One region of the Ruegeria sp. AK11 genome, then DNA from elsewhere that is predicted to be linked to it. Evidence: riboswitches for the same ligand, from Rfam matches in the RefSeq annotation. Region 1 holds a riboswitch; the other holds the start of a gene.

The links. A riboswitch is a leader RNA that binds a small molecule or an ion and turns the genes downstream of it on or off. The one in region 1 is predicted to bind cobalamin.
Region 2: another riboswitch for cobalamin. It lies ahead of ACR0D9_RS07215 (DUF1636 family protein); the one in region 1 lies ahead of ACR0D9_RS11615 (hypothetical protein).

What each region holds. Positions count from the first base shown of each region.
Region 1 is NZ_JBQFXU010000003.1:387,160-395,041, forward strand. Features, by position in the region: gene nudC (NAD(+) diphosphatase) at 1-439, opposite strand, end outside; gene ACR0D9_RS11595 (bifunctional 2',3'-cyclic-nucleotide 2'-phosphodiesterase/3'-nucleotidase) at 623-2,491, shown strand; RNA gene ffs (signal recognition particle sRNA small type) at 2,532-2,630, shown strand; gene rsgA (ribosome small subunit-dependent GTPase A) at 2,789-3,817, shown strand; gene ACR0D9_RS11610 (alpha/beta hydrolase family protein) at 3,853-4,710, opposite strand; cobalamin riboswitch at 4,843-5,061, shown strand; gene ACR0D9_RS11615 (hypothetical protein) at 5,152-5,559, shown strand; gene ACR0D9_RS11620 (protein-tyrosine phosphatase family protein) at 5,551-6,063, opposite strand; gene ACR0D9_RS11625 (DNA polymerase III subunit gamma/tau) at 6,236-7,882, shown strand, end outside.
Region 2 is NZ_JBQFXU010000001.1:1,428,347-1,436,228, reverse strand. Features, by position in the region: gene cobN (cobaltochelatase subunit CobN) at 1-2,665, opposite strand, end outside; gene cobW (cobalamin biosynthesis protein CobW) at 2,669-3,724, opposite strand; gene ACR0D9_RS07215 (DUF1636 family protein) at 3,729-4,103, opposite strand; cobalamin riboswitch at 4,198-4,402, opposite strand; gene ACR0D9_RS07210 (NAD(P)-dependent oxidoreductase) at 4,505-5,500, shown strand; tRNA gene ACR0D9_RS07205 (tRNA-Cys) at 5,678-5,751, opposite strand; gene ACR0D9_RS07200 (protein-L-isoaspartate O-methyltransferase family protein) at 5,976-6,629, shown strand; gene ACR0D9_RS07195 (TolC family outer membrane protein) at 6,724-7,882, shown strand, end outside.

The sequences.
Region 1 (7,882 bases):
TTGCCGCCAGTTCCGCGTCGCGCGCCGACAGCCGTGTCATGATCCGGCGCAGTTCGGCAAACACGTGGCCTTGCGGTAAATCCGGGTGTTGTTGTTCGGACTTGTCCACGAAGGCGCCCAGACTGGTCAGATCCAGCCCCTCGGCTGTCCATGCGGAAATATCAACGGCAAACACGGGGGCGCTGTCAGCGCTCAGACCCAAAAACACTGGGGATTCAATGACGCCACCGGGACCATTGCTGATCAGCGAGTGCGTCATCGGGATCATGGCAAGCTGGTCCAGCCCCTCACCCTGTACCAGCAGTTTTCCACGCCACAGCAAGACACAGCGGGCGGCCGGGTTGTGCATCGCCTCGGCCAGCTTGTCCGCATCTCCGCGATACTGCGCCGCCCGGTCAAGGCCCGAACCGCCGAAGGTTACCTGCTCTGCGTTTTTCATTGGATTTCCTTTTGATCTTGCGCACAGGGCTGCCACGTCTCGGCCTGTGTTGCAATGGCTATTCAGGGGTAGAAAATCCACCACCCTGCCGCTGAAAAGCCGCATGGTGGCCTCGGAAAAATCATCTAGAATGAATTTTGATGGATTTAATCAATACACACATTCAATAGCAGAATACTCAAAGTGAAGATCCCCTTCTCGACGCAGGTACAGCCCATTGGTGACAGTGGGAAAATTCGCATTCTGGCCACAACCGACCTGCATATGAACCTGACCGGTTTTGACTATTACACCGACACGCCAGACCAGACGATTGGATTAACGCGCACTGCCAGCCTGATCCGCGCTGCCCGACAAGAGGCCGAACGCGCGCTGGTGCTGATGTTTGACAACGGGGATTCGTTGCAGGGAACCCCAATGGGCGATTGGGCAGCCAATAGTGGCACCGCCCATCCGATGATGAAAGCGTTCCAAGCCCTGGATTATGACGCAATCGGACTGGGCAACCATGATTTCGGGTTCGGGCTGGCGTCATTGGGCAACATCCTGACGCAAGCCCCCTGTCCGGTCGTTTGCAGCAACCTGTATCGCACGCACGGCCCACAGCCCTGGCAGCGACACACCGTTCTGGACCGCACTGTGTCTTTGAACGGTGAAGACATTCCCGTTTGCATCGGCGCCTTCTCGGTTCTTCCGCCGCAAACGGCTTGTTGGGAGGCGCATAATCTGGATGACGATATCGTCGTCGAGGATATCCTGGTTGCGGCAAAGTCCCTGACGCAGACATTGCGCGACGAGGGGTGTGATATCATCGTCGCGCTTGCTCATTCCGGCCTTGGGGGCAGCGAGCCGGTAGCGGGGATGGAAAACGCCGTGATACCCTTGGCCGCGATCAAAGGCATCGATGCCATTGTGGCCGGGCACACTCACCTGACACTTCCAGGAGAGGGCCATGCCATTACCCCGATGGTCGATCACCTGACGGGGCTGGTACATGGAACGCCCGTTGTCATGCCGGGATCAGCGGGCTCTTACCTGGGGGTTATCGATTTGGCCGTGACCGCCGGGCCGGACGGCAAAGTGCAAATCCGGGATTGCTGCGTCGAACTGCGCCCGGTTATCAGCAACGGCACAGCCGTCGGGGAAGACAGTGAAATTGCGGGCTTGTGTGAGGTGGCACATCGTATGACCCTTCAATCCGTTGCCGCACCGGTGGCACATATCCCGGATACATTGCACAGCTATTTCAGTTGCTGTGCGCCGGATCGCGGGCTGACCCTTGTAGCTGCGGCGCAAGCCGCCGCACTGCGCCCGTTTTTGCAGGGAACAGACCTGGCGGATCTGCCGATTTTGTCGGTTGTTTCGCCAGCCAAATCCGGCGGACGCTCAGGCCCGCGCCATTATACCGAGGTACCCGCCGGAGAAATATGTTTGCGCCATGTCGCGGATCTGCATGTGTTTCCCAACGAGTTGCGTGCAATCCGGATCAGCGGCGCGCATTTGCTGGACTGGTTGGAGATGTCGGCCAGCGTATTCAACCAGTTAAAGCCCGGTTCCGAACCCGAGCTGATCAACCCTGAACGGGCCGGGTACAATTTCGACATCGTGTTTGGACTGTCTTATCAGATCGATCCCACGCGGCCGCCTCGTTACGATGCGCAGGGGAAAATAATCCGCCCCGACCAAAAGCGGATCAGCGATCTGACATATGCAGGCCGTCCCGTACGACCGGAGCAGATGTTCGTTATGGCGCTGAACAATTACCGCGCCAGCGGAGGCGGGCATTTCCCGCATGCGACAACGTCTGAGCTGATCAGCCTGCCACCGCTGAGCATCAAGGACCTTGTGCAGGTTTACCTGGCGCAGCACCTTCCGCCCGACCCGATCGCCACGCAGCCCTACCCGTTCTCGCTGATGCCGCAACGGGGCGTGACAACAATTCTTCGCACAGGTCCGGGTGCCCTGAAATATCTGGATGAGTTGCACAGGTTCGATCCCGTGTCGCTGGGCTCGGATGGCAGGGGATTTGAACGCATTCGCCTGACGCTCTGATGGGTTGTCTTTTCCCGATGCCTTCCCTATATCTCGGACTCGAGAGGTTGGCGCGGGCGAGCGCCTCGCCAACCTGGTCAGGTCCGGAAGGAAGCAGCCACAACGAGCCCCGCTTGGGTCGATGTCCAACCTCTCACTTCGTGAACCACAGCCGCAGGAGGGCTTTATGATTGTAGTGAAAACCCTTCGGGCAGACTGGTTCTGATTCACCGGAATCACCGGACTGCCTGAACACACGACCTGCGGATGCGCGATTGCCATCCGTTGGCATTGCTGTTTCTGAAAACAGGCAGATAAATGTCTTATACGCTTTCGGACCTGGGATGGTCCTCTCACTTTGCCGCGCAACACGCGGCTTTTCCTTCCGACACGCCCTTTCGCGTTACCTCGGTTCATCGGGACCGTCTGATCGGGCTGAGCCCGAATGGTGAAATCCCTTTGCTGACACCGGATAGTCCGACCGGTTCATATGCCGTCGGGGATTGGATTCTTGCGGACGCCGAATACCGCGTACGTCGCCTTCTGGACCGGCGCAGCCTGCTGCAACGCAGGGCTGCCGGTACAGGTGCCACAACACAACTGATTGCCGCTAATGTCGATGTGTTGTTCATCGTCAGCTCGTGCAACGCCGATTTCAACCTGCCTCGGCTGGAACGTTATCTGGCGCTGGCGCATCAGGCCGGATGTTATCCGGTCGTCGTCCTGACGAAAGCTGACCAGTCGGATGACCCCGGCAGTTTCTCGGGACAAGTGCAATCTCTGGACCCTTTTCTGTCGGTGCTGGCGATCAATGCGCTGGACCCGGCAGATGTCGAAAAGGTTCTGGCATGGTGCCCCAAAGGCCAGACCGGCGCGCTGGTCGGGTCGTCGGGCGTAGGTAAAACGACGCTCAGCAACGCCATGACGGATCAAAACCTCGCCACGTCTGGAATTCGCGAAGACGACGCACGGGGCAGACACACGACAACGGTGCGCGCGTTGCACGGGATGGGTAACGGTGGCTGGCTGATCGACACGCCGGGAATGCGCGCACTGCGTTTGCTAGACGCTCAGGACGGGATCGACAACGTGTTCTCGGACATCACGGAGCTTGGCCAAAGCTGTCGCTTTTCGGATTGTCAGCACGAGACCGAGCCCGGCTGTACCGTGCAGAACGCAATCGACGAAGGCGTTCTTGATCCGGCGCGGCTGGACCGTTGGCGCAAGCTGCGGCGTGAAGATCAGCGAAACTCGGAAACCGTTGCCCAATCGCGGGCGCGGGACAAGGCGTTCGGCAAGATGGTGCGCGGTGTCATGCAGGACAAGAAGCTTCGCAAACGGCCATAACTGCAAGGTGTTAGGAAAACCTGCGTCGCGTCTGATCAGGCGATCAGGCGCGGCCAGACCGCTGCATTGCGACGGGCAAATGCTCCGATATGGCCTATTTCCGGCAGTCCGAATTCAGCAGGCTTCAGAAGGTGGCGTCTGGCCTCGGGGCCATACAAATCAGCAAGGCGCCAAACCGCCTCGGGCGGAGCCATCTGGTCATCTTCGAACGTGAACAGATCCACTGGTGTTCCAGAACTGCCCCAATGCGCATCAGGCAAATTCTGCCCGATCTCGGGAACGTAGCTAAGAGGGGCTGTACACCATTTGCGCCATTGCCAGTAGACCGAGGCGGGCAGGTCCGAACCAAACCCGATTGCTTTGCCGGGTAGATAGCCAAGTGCCCGCACCATCAGCGGTGCATGGCCATACCAGAACAGCCCTGCCAACCCCCGATAGGGCCATGGGTGATCTTTCAAAGTCACCAGCCCCGAACACACACCGATCATTCGGTCGATCTGGTCGATATCCGGCTGCACCGGCCCCAGCATCGCACCGACGGAATGGCCGATGGTCCACTGCTGCGCCTTTGGAAACCGCCTGCGCATTTCGGCCCGTGCCGCTGGCATATCGATCAACGCCCAATCCGCCATTGTTGCAGTTGCGTCTTTCAGGCGGCCGACCAAAGAAAGCCCGTAGTCCCGATAGTCATAGGTCAGGCAAGCTATCCCCCGCTCGGTAGCCAGCCATCGCGCAAAGTGTTGATAATAGTCACGCGGCACACCCGTGGCACTGTTAAGTACGACAACGGTTTCCGGCTCACCCACTGGCCGGTACAGCCGTGCCGACAAGGTCACGGACCCTGACGGAAAGCGGAAATCTTCGATCAACACCGTCTGTTCCGTATCCAACATGATCCCCGGCTTTCGCTGAAACAATGGTTTGCCTGCCTTCGATGCCGACGAAACTAAGCCGGAACGTAAACCGCATCCAGCATGACCAAACGTCCGGCCTAAAGATCGGCTTGACTCGGAACGCGATCAGGCGCTAGCGGTTGTGTGATGGTTTCCGGCCCCCACAAGAGGTCGGGATGAAAAGGGAACACGGTGCGGTTTGTCTGGTCACACAGATATCAACCAAGTCCGCGACTGCCCCCGCAACTGTAAGCGGTAAGCAATGCCGAAATACCACTGGCCCACGGGCTGGGAAGGTCGGCAGAGCAATGACCCGCAAGTCAGGAGACCTGCCATCGGAACTGAAACCGAAACTCGGGCGGGGTGTCCGGGCAGGTCCTGACAGCGAGATGCTGTCCCACCTGCCCCAATATCCAGCCCACCACGCGCGGAGGGCGCAGGATGATCTGGAAGACAAAGTCACACGAATACAGCGCAACTGTGTGCCAGCGGACGGGCAATACCTGCCCGGCTTTGGCGCGACTGGCCCGCTCGATTTCCGAAGCCATGGCGCAGGCGGTTTCGGCCACCAGCGAAGATTTCGAATTTGAAGGCAACAGCGCGCTGTCACATTGCGCGGAAGGGTGCATGGCAACGATCCGAGCGCGATCCGACAGCGTTCGCGTTTTCTGCGGGGCGCACCCTGATACGGCAATTCGGGACCTTGATGCCTATGCCGATTTGATCTTCGGACCTACATTCAGCACGCTGCCCTCGGGCATTGTCGCGAACCCGCCTTGCGCCATGATCGAGGTTTCAACGATCCGGCCCCGGAAAACCGGCTACGCACCCCAGCAGCTGTCAGCTTGATCCCACTTCCACCTGTGCCGGGGTGATCCGGGACGCCCAGGCCAGCTGCGCATCGGTTTCGACAGCGCAGGGGCGCACGGCCCGCAGGCGGTCCAGTGCGTCGCTGGCGCGTTCACCGCATTCAACCATCAGTCGCAGAACAATCATCCCGGATCTGCCGCACCCCCCACGGCAATGCACAAGAACCCGGCCACCGCCCGACAGCGCATGTCGGGCCGTGGCGCTGACCTCTGGCCAGGCCTTCTGAACCGCCTGCGTCGGTGCTCCAAAATCTTCGATCGGCAGGTGAACCCACCGGCTGGCACGGCTTTGGATGTCGCTGCCAAAGTGCTGCGCGCCATCCTGAAGCATTTCAACATCCGTCGTCATTGAAATCACAAGGCCCGGTTTCCAAGCCGCAATCATATCCAGATCGCCGACGTAATCCCCGCCACGCCCGGGCATTGAAGTAAGGGCAAGCGTTCCGCCTCCGACCTGCAGAGCAAAAATGACCAGCTGCGACATGAAGTGCGTCCTCCCCCAAGGTACTCTTTAAGAAATGAGTCATTAAATCCGCTGGACCAGTTTAGTTGGAAACCAGCCCGTTTCTGAAACAAAAAATCATCACGCCCCACAGTGGACGCGGAGTGCCGCCGCCACTACGCTGTGCCGAAGCACCGAATCCGAGCGAGAAGACATGACAGACACACCAAGCCCCGCCTATCAGGTTCTCGCCCGCAAATACCGCCCGGAAACCTTTGCCGACCTGGTGGGTCAAGATGCTATGGTGCGCACCCTAAAAAACGCCTTCGAGGCCGACCGGATTGCGCAGGCCTTTATCATGACCGGCATTCGCGGAACGGGAAAAACCACCACGGCGCGGATCATCGCCAAAGGCATGAACTGCATCGGACCGGATGGAACCGGAGGACCGACAACCGAGCCTTGCGGTCAGTGCGAGCATTGCGTCGCAATCATGGAAGGTCGCCATGTCGATGTGATGGAAATGGATGCGGCCAGCCGTACCGGCGTCAACGATATCCGCGAGATCATCGACAGTGTCCGCTATCGCGCCGCCAGTGCACGCTACAAGATCTACATCATCGACGAGGTTCACATGCTCTCGACCAGCGCATTCAACGCGCTGCTCAAGACGCTCGAGGAACCGCCCGCACATGTGAAATTCATCTTCGCGACCACCGAGATTCGCAAAGTGCCGGTCACGGTTCTGTCGCGGTGTCAGCGCTTTGACCTGCGCCGGATCGAGCCCGAAGACATGATCGGCCTGCTGCGCAAGATCGCCGGGGCCGAGAGCGCGCAGATCGCTGACGATGCGCTGGCGTTGATCACCCGCGCCGCAGAAGGATCGGCCCGCGACGCGACCTCATTGCTGGATCAGGCAATCTCGCACGGGGCCGGAGAGACGACGGCAGATCAGGTCCGTGCGATGCTGGGTCTGGCCGATCGTGGACGGGTTCTGGACCTGATGGACATGATCCTGCGCGGTGACGCGGCAGGGGCGCTCACTGAACTGAGCGGTCAATATGCGGAAGGCGCAGACCCTCTGGCCGTGCTGCGCGATCTGGCCGAAATCACGCATTGGGTGTCCGTCGTAAAGATCACACCTGACGCGGCCCAGGACCCGACGGTTTCCCCCGACGAACGCACACGGGGCCAGCACATGGCCGAGGCCTTGCCAATGCGGGTTCTGACCCGGATGTGGCAAATGCTGCTGAAGGCGCTGGAGGAAGTCTCTGCCGCGCCCAACGCGATGATGGCCGCCGAAATGGCTGTTATCCGACTGACGCATGTCGCCGATTTGCCCAGCCCCGAAGAGCTGATCAAACGGCTGCAAGACGCCCCACCTTCGCCACCCGGCGGGCCGGGCGGGGGCATGTCACCGTCCCGGCAGGCCCCGGTGGCAACGCAATCCAACGCGACCCCGCCGCCTGCCTATACATCGCCCCCGCGCGGCGCGGGTGGCGCACCGGTTGCTGCACTGGCGCAGGATGCACAGACGGCCCTGGCCCGCTATCCAACCTTCGGGCATGTGGTGGAACTGATCCGCACAAACCGCGATGTGAAACTGCTTGTCGAGGTGGAAAGCGGCGTGCGCCTTGTGTCGTACCAGCCTGGCCGGATCGAATTCACCCAGACACCTCAGGCACCGTCGGATCTGGCGTCGCGATTGGGCTCTGCCCTGCAACGCTGGACCGGCAATCGATGGGCCGTCTCCATTGTCTCGGACGGGGATGCCGCGACCATCGCGGAAGTGCGGGACCGGGCCGAGCTGGCCCTGAAAGCCGAGGCCGAAGAACACCCGCTGGTTCAGGCCGTGCTGACG
Region 2 (7,882 bases), on a different contig from region 1:
ACAGATGGGTCATGTTCAGGCCGTAACTGCCGGGTGCCGGGCCAAACACCCGCGCAGCCGGGGCGTGACCGGCATAGGGGTTCCAGTCGGTCGCTTCGTCACGCTCTGACAATGCCCGAACCGCCTGACCATAGAGGGCTGACAACGTGGGGAACACATCGCGAAACAAGCCCGAAACCCGCAAGGTGACGTCCAGGCGCGGGCGGCTCAGGTCGGTGATGGGCAGCACTTCAATACCCGAAACCCGCTCGGATCCCTTATCCCAAACCGGCTTTACACCCAGCAGGTGCAGGGCCATGGCGAATTCTTCGCCCGCAGTGCGCATGGTGGCCGATCCCCACAGATCGACAATCAGCCCTTTCGGGTAATCGCCTTCCTCCTGCAAGTGCCGCCGTACCAGTTCCTCGGCCAGTTTCACGCCTTGCGTGTAGGCTGCGCGGGTGGGCACGGACCGCGGGTCGGTGGTGAACAGGTTTCGCCCGGTCGGCAGCACGTCAGAGCGGCCCCGATAGGGCGAGCCGGACGGGCCAGCCTCGATCCGCTTGCCAGCCAACGCATTGATCAGGGCCTTGCGTTCGGCATGGGCGGATGGGGCTGGGTCGAAACTGCCGGTCACATCCGGAACACGCCCATAGACGTGCAGCCCGTCGCCAAACTGGCTTTCTTTGATATCGCAGACAAAGCGGTCGATGCGCGTGATTGCTTCGGCGGTGCTGGTGGCCTGGTTCAGGCCCAGATCGTGCTCCAGCCCAATGGCTTGCGCCTCATCCCGGATATCTTCCTGCAACCGGTCACGGCGTCTGGGGTCAAGGCCGTCCGCGTTTGAGAACTCGTCCAGCAGGGCTTCCAGCCGCACCATCCGGTCAGGCGTTCCGCTTTCTTTCATGGGGGGTGGGATGTGGCCCAGGGTCACGGCGCTGATCCGGCGTTTGGCCTGCGCGGCCTCACCCGGGTCGTTGACGATGAACGGGTAGATCACCGGCAGGTCACGGATCAGCGCCTCGGGCCAGCAGTCTGCTGATAGGGCGACCGATTTGCCGGGCAGCCATTCCAGTGTGCCATGCGCACCGATATGGATCAGCGCATCCGCGCCAAGACCTTTGCGCAGCCACAAATAGAAGGCCACATAGCTATGGCGCGGGGTACGCGAAAGGTCGTGATAGTCGTCATCACGCAGTTCGGGTGTTCCGCGCTCTGGTTGCAGTGCGACCAGCGCCTTGCCGCGTCGCAAAGCCGTGAAGTGAAACGCGCCCTGAGCGAAAGTTGGGTCTTGCTCAGGATTGCCCCATACGGCGTGCAGATCGGTGCGCAGGGTCTGGGGCAATTCAGCGAGCGCACTCAGATAATCCTCAAGCGGCCACGATATCCGGGCGTCCAAGAGTGCGTCGGCAACCGGATCGCCAGCCGCGATGTCGTAGCCTTCACCGCAAAGATCAGACAGCATCGCCTCAGCCGAGGCCAGCGCGTCGAGACCAACCGCATGGGCCATTTGCCAGTCTTTGCCCGGATATGTGGACAGTACCAACGCAGGAACCTGATCTGCCTTGGGTTTGTCATTCAGGGCAAGCCAGCCCGATACCCGGTCGATGATCGCCTCGATCCGGTCTGGCTCGGCCCGATGCGCAAAACGGGAGTATTCCAAATGCGGATCGCGCTTGCCCGGCTCTTTGAAAGAGGCAACGCCTGCCGATATTCGCCCGTCCACTTCGGGCAATACCACATGCATGGCGAGGTCGGCGGGTGACAGGCCGCGTTCGGCCTCGGCCCAGGCCTTGCGTCGCGAGGTGGCGAGGGCGACCTGAAACACAGGCACATCCGCTGCGTCCAGAGGCGACGTGCCGGACGCGCCCTTGCCCGAGAATGAAGTGGCGTTGATGATCGCCGACGGTCTCAAGGCAACGACCTGTTCCCTGAGCCAGTCGGCAGTGGCTGGGGTCTTGAGCGACGGGGCAAACAGACCCACCGCCTGAAGCCCGCGGGCGCGCAGGTTGCGGATCAGGGCCGCGACCGGGGCGGTGTCTGCGGATGTCAGATACGCGCGATAAAAGGTGACAAGGATGCGTTTCGCATCGCTCTCGAACGCGGAATCCACCGGGATGACGCCCTGATCTGGACACCACGCACCGTATTCGGGCAGGGTTTTCGCGCCCATCACTGGCCCGGCATAAAGCCCTGCTGCCAAGGCCATCTGGGCCAATGCGGCCTGCGCGGCGACTTCGCCGCCGGTGTCACACAAATGTGCCAGCCGCCTCAGGGTCGAGAGGGGCAGGGTCGAATACTCATCCAACCGAGTGTCTTCGCGCCCATCCGCCGGTAAAACGGCCAGCGCGATGCCTTTGGCCTGCGCCAGTGCCAGAACCTGTTGCAGCCCGTAAGACCAATAGGGCACGCCACCTATCAGACGGATCAGGATGCCCTTTGCGCCCTCAAGTGTCTGTTCGACATAGGTATCGACGGACAGAGGGTGCTTCAGCGCCGCAAGATTGGCCAGCCGCATCGTGGGCATCCGCCCCTCAGGCCCGCCGCCGCGATGCCAGCCCGCCGCGAAAGCGCCCAGGTCACTGTCGGAAAAGGACAGCACAACCAGATCACCCGGGCTTTGGCCCAGATCGGTTGGGGTCTCGGTTTCCTCGAGCCCGTGGCTTTCGCGAAAGACGACGTGCATGACTTACTCGGCAACCTCGGTCACACCCACGAGGATATCACGGATTTCGGCTTCTTTGATGTCGTCATGCTCGGCAATCACGACCAGGCGCGAGCGGCGCTCTTCACCGGGCTCCCACGGGCGGTCGTATTGGTGACGAACCCGCGCGCCGACAGCCTGAACCAGCAGGCGCATCGGTTTGCCAGCGACGGCGGCATAGCCTTTGACGCGCAGGATATTCAGCTCAGTCGCAAGACGTTCGATTCTGGCTACCAGTTCCGCAGGGTCGGTCTGTTCCGGCAACTCGACGATGATGCTCTCGAAATCGTCATGCTCATGATCGTGATGGCCATCGTGATGTGACGGGCGCGCGTCCATGTCATCTTCGACGGCAGCCTCAAGGCCAAGCACGACACGTACGTCGACGACACCCTCGGCGACCTCGACAACGGGAAGCGGCCGCGGTGCCTCGGCGGCGATGATCTGTTTGGCTTTCGCGACACCTTCGGGACCTGCTAGATCGGGCTTGGTCAGCAGGATGATATCCGCGCACGAGATTTGATCTTCGAACACCTCGGACAAGGGTGTTTCGTGATCGATCGAGTCATCAGCCAGCCGTTGGGCATCCACCGCTTCAACGTTCGGAGCAAAGCGACCGGCGGCCACAGCCTCGGCATCGGCCAGCGCAATCACGCCATCAACGGTGATTTTCGAACGGATATCAGGCCAATCAAATGCTTTCAGCAGCGGTTTGGGCAGTGCAAGGCCGGATGTTTCGATCAGGATGTGATCCGGGCGCGGTTCCAGCGCCATCAGCGCCTCGATGGTCGGGATGAAATCATCAGCCACGGTGCAGCAAATGCAGCCGTTTGCCAGTTCCATGATGTTTTCCGCAGGGCAATCCGGTATCGCGCAGGATTTTAGAATGTCACCATCAACACCCACATCGCCAAACTCGTTAACAACAATCGCAAGACGCTTTCCCTGCGGGTTCTGCATCAGATGACGCACCAGCGTGGTTTTGCCCGAGCCCAGAAAGCCGGTGATCACGGTGACGGGAAGTTTTTCTAGGTTCGACATGATCTCAGCCTCCAATCGGGGGAATGCGCGAGGCGCAGTTTTTGCGGAAATGTTCAGGACGGTCGCGCCACTTCACCAGACCATCGTCTGTGGCCAGATACTTGGTCACACCATCGATGATGACATCGACGTGATCGATTTCGTTCAGGTTCTCGTAAACAAAGGTCCAGCGATCCGGCCCGCCCCGAAGAACGATGGAACAGCCCTGATCGCAGTTCGAAAGGCATTCGACCGGTTTCAGAGTAATACCATCTGGCAGGGCAGCCTGTTCCAAGGCCTTGTGCAACAATGTGCCGGGACGCTCAGCGTCATCCTCGACGGGCAGACCCCGGCGGCAAGTCGTGCAGACCAGTAGTTCTACCGGTGCGGTCTCGGTCATGTCTCTCATCCCCCCAAATCCTCTTCGCGGGGGACGGGGTTTCATGCGGGCACCACGTCTGCACATGGACCCGACACCGGAACACCCCGCCCGGTTTCAACTTCGGGTGTTGGCAGGTCTCCCGGCTTGCGGATGCCAGAGCGGTCGCTCTGTCGGATGTCCCGCCTTCCCGGCACAGGCCAGTGGCATTGGGCATCCTCTCCGGTCACGGTCGCGGGGGCGGCTGCGTTTGGCGGATGAACCGTTGACGCATTCCCTTTTCATCGGCTGTTGCCGACACCAACGTCCGGGACATGCGGCACCGCCGACCCGCTTGTCAAGCGGTTCGCGCGCAACAAATAAGCCAAGGTGAAAAAAGCGACCTGTAGGCGTCGTTCGGCGGCATGAAGTGCGTGTTCGGTATGTGGTCGCATGACGGGAAAACGACGAACTTGGAGATGCGTCATATGAAAGTGGGATTTATCGGTCTGGGTAACGTTGGCGGCAAGCTTTCGGGATCCCTTTTGCGCAATGGCATTGACCTGACTGTTCATGACCTGAACGCAGAACTGGTGGCCGAATTTGTCGCCAAAGGCGCAAAGGCGGCAGAAGGGCCCGCCCAGCTGATGCGCGATTGCGATGCGGTGATCACCTGTCTGCCGTCTCCGGCAGCATCGGACGCAGTCATGAAGGAGATGTTGCCCGAAGTGGGCCCCGGCAAGATCTGGATGGAGATGTCGACCACAGACGAAGCCGAAGTCAAACGCCTGGGTGCCGAAGTCATATCGCGCGGCGGTGCAGCAGTGGATTGCCCGGTTTCTGGCGGGTGCCACCGTGCCGCGACGGGCAATATCTCGATCTTTGCGGGCTGTGACCGGGAAACGTTTGAACGAATTCTGCCGTTCCTGACGACAATGGGTCGTCGGGTTTTGCACACCGGCGAACTGGGCTCGGCCTCGGTGCTGAAAGTGATGACCAATTATCTTGCCACCGCCAACCTGATCACCTGCGCCGAAGCACTGGTTACGGCAAAGGCTGCGGGGATGGATCTGAACACGACCTATGAGGCGATCAAAATCTCGTCCGGCACGTCCTTCGTGCACGAAACCGAAAGTCAGGTCATCTTGAACGGGTCGCGCGATATTTCCTTCACCATGGATCTGGTGAAGAAGGATATCGGTCTGTTTCAGGAGGTCGCCGACCGCGCCGGGGTGCCGCTGGAAATAAACCCGGTGATGATCAACATCTTTAACGATGGTATCGCACGCTATGGCGAACGCGAGCTTTCACCAAATATTATCAAGCGGCTGGAAGAGGCAACCGGCCTGGATATCACCGCCCCGGGCTTCCCTGCCGAAATGACGGATGATGAGCCGGAGGAGCCGGGATACGAGGTTGTGCCACAAGGGCGCGCCTGAACGTAAGGCACATACCAGACAAAATCGCGCCCCGTGAATGAGCAGGGGTAGGCAGGTGTTCCGAAAAACACGCCATATCTGGCCCGCAATTCGACAGAATCGCGGGCCTTGAACGTCTTGAAATACCGAGCGTCGCACGCGTGCACTGCGGGGTTAAGTCAGCGATTTGGATGTGATTGGAGGCGAGTACCGGAATCGAACCGGTGTACACGGATTTGCAATCCGCTGCGTCACCACTCCGCCAACTCGCCTTTTCAAGTAAAATCAAATACTTGCTGTGGTGTGACTGGGTTTTTAACAGCTTTCCTTTGGGGCGTCCAGTGGATTGCGTGCGAATTTGTCGGCAAGACCGAAATTTGCCGAAGTCCATGCCCAAGAAGGTGATCACGATTCAGGTTGCGGCAACAGGGGCGTTGCTGGAAAGTTCAGGATATGGCACAAGCCCGACATCTTTGGGAATGAGACGAGATATCCAATGACTGACTTCGCAGCCCGGCGCCGCACAATGGTTGATACGCAGATCCGCCCGTCTGACGTCACCAAGTTCCCGATCATTGAGGCGATGCTGAGTGTTCCGCGCGAAAGCTTCGTACCCGATTCTCAGCGCGAGGCGGCCTATGTGGACGGCCTGATTGATCTGGGTGGCGGGCGCAGCATGCTGGAGCCGCGGACCCTGGCTAAAATGCTGGACGTGTTGAACATATCCAAGGATGAGATGGTCTTAGATATCGCTCCGGCAATGGGGTATTCCACGGCTGTTACCGCACGGATGGCTGAGTTGGTCGTGGGTGTTGAATGCGACGAAACCCTTGCAACCGAGGCGCAAAACCTTTTGGCCGAAGCCGAAGTGCTTAACGCTATCATTCACGTTGGCGCGCTGGAACAGGGTGTGGCGGAACACGGTCCCTATGATGCAATCATGGTGCAGGGCGGTGTCGAGCAGGTGCCCGATGCCCTGTTGGATCAGCTCAAGGACCACGGTCGGATCGTGTGCCTGTTTGTCAACGGCAACCTGGGTACAGTTCGGATTGGTCGAAAAACCGGGGGCCGCGTCAGTTGGCGTGATGTGTTCAATGCCAATGCGCCGGTTTTGGAAGGTTTTTCGGCAGAGTGTGCATTTTCGCTATAGTCCGCCGATAGATTTTTCTATCGCCTTGATTAGTTGAAAAGAAGGCCGCAAACTGCCTGCAGGGCAGTGTAATTTCGTTTGAGAGGATTTTGGTATGCGTGGTTCGGCGACAGGTAAGCTGGTCAGGGCGTTTGCTGTGACCGCAGGACTTGCCATGAGCGTGATGCCAGGGCGTGCAGCGTGGGCAGACAACATAACGGATGCGTTCATCGGCGCGTATAACACCAGTGGTTTGCTTGAACAGAACCGGGCGTTGCTGCGCGCGGCGGATGAAGATGTAGCCATTGCGCTTTCTGCGTTGCGGCCAATCATCAACTGGACCGTGCAGGTCAGCCAGGATTACACCCGTTCGCGGGTCAATAATGTCGTGACGACAAACGAACCGTCGCGGTTCTTTTCGGGCCTGACGCTGAGCCAGCTTTTGTATGATGGTGGCGCGTCTGTACTAGGCAAGCAGTCGGCGCAGGAAACGGTGCTGTCGACCCGGCAAACCCTGATCGATATCGAACAACAGGTACTTATTCGCGCAGCAAATGCCTATCTGGGCGTTCTGCTGCAGGAAGAGACCGTGGCGATCCGCCAGAACAACGTGGATGTGTCGGCAGAGGAACTTAGGGCGTCGAATGACCGCTTCGAAGTTGGTGAAGTGACCAGGACCGACGTCGCGTTGTCCGAAGCACAGCTGGCAAGCTCTCAGGCGGATCTGGCAGTGGCACGCGGTGAATTGAGCATTGCGCAAGCCGAATACGTGAATGCAGTCGGAAAGGCACCGGGGCGAACGGCTGGTCAGCCGAGCCTGCCCAATCTGCCGCGTTCCGAAGCAGAAGCTGTGAATCTGGCGCAACGCAACCACCCGGCCATTCTATCGGCTCAGCATCAGGTCAGGGCGTTTGATCTGGTCGTGCAGCAACAGCGGGCAAACCTTGGGCCGAATGTCAGCCTGAATGCCGATGCTGGCGTGTCCGAGCGCTATGACAACAATGACTATGTGAACGACGCGACCGTGTCGCTGAACTTCACACAACCTATCTACGCGGGTGGCCGGTTGGCGGCAAATGTCCGCCGCGCAATGGCCAGCCGGGATGCCTCGCGTGCGAATCTGCTGAACGTTCAAAAGAACATCACGCAGGGTGTTACCGACCGGTATGCGGCGTTTCAGGCGGCCAGCGCCAGTCTGAGGGCGTCAACCGAGCGCGTTAACGCCTCGCAGGTGGCGTTTGATGGCATCCGGGAAGAGGCAACTCTGGGCGCGC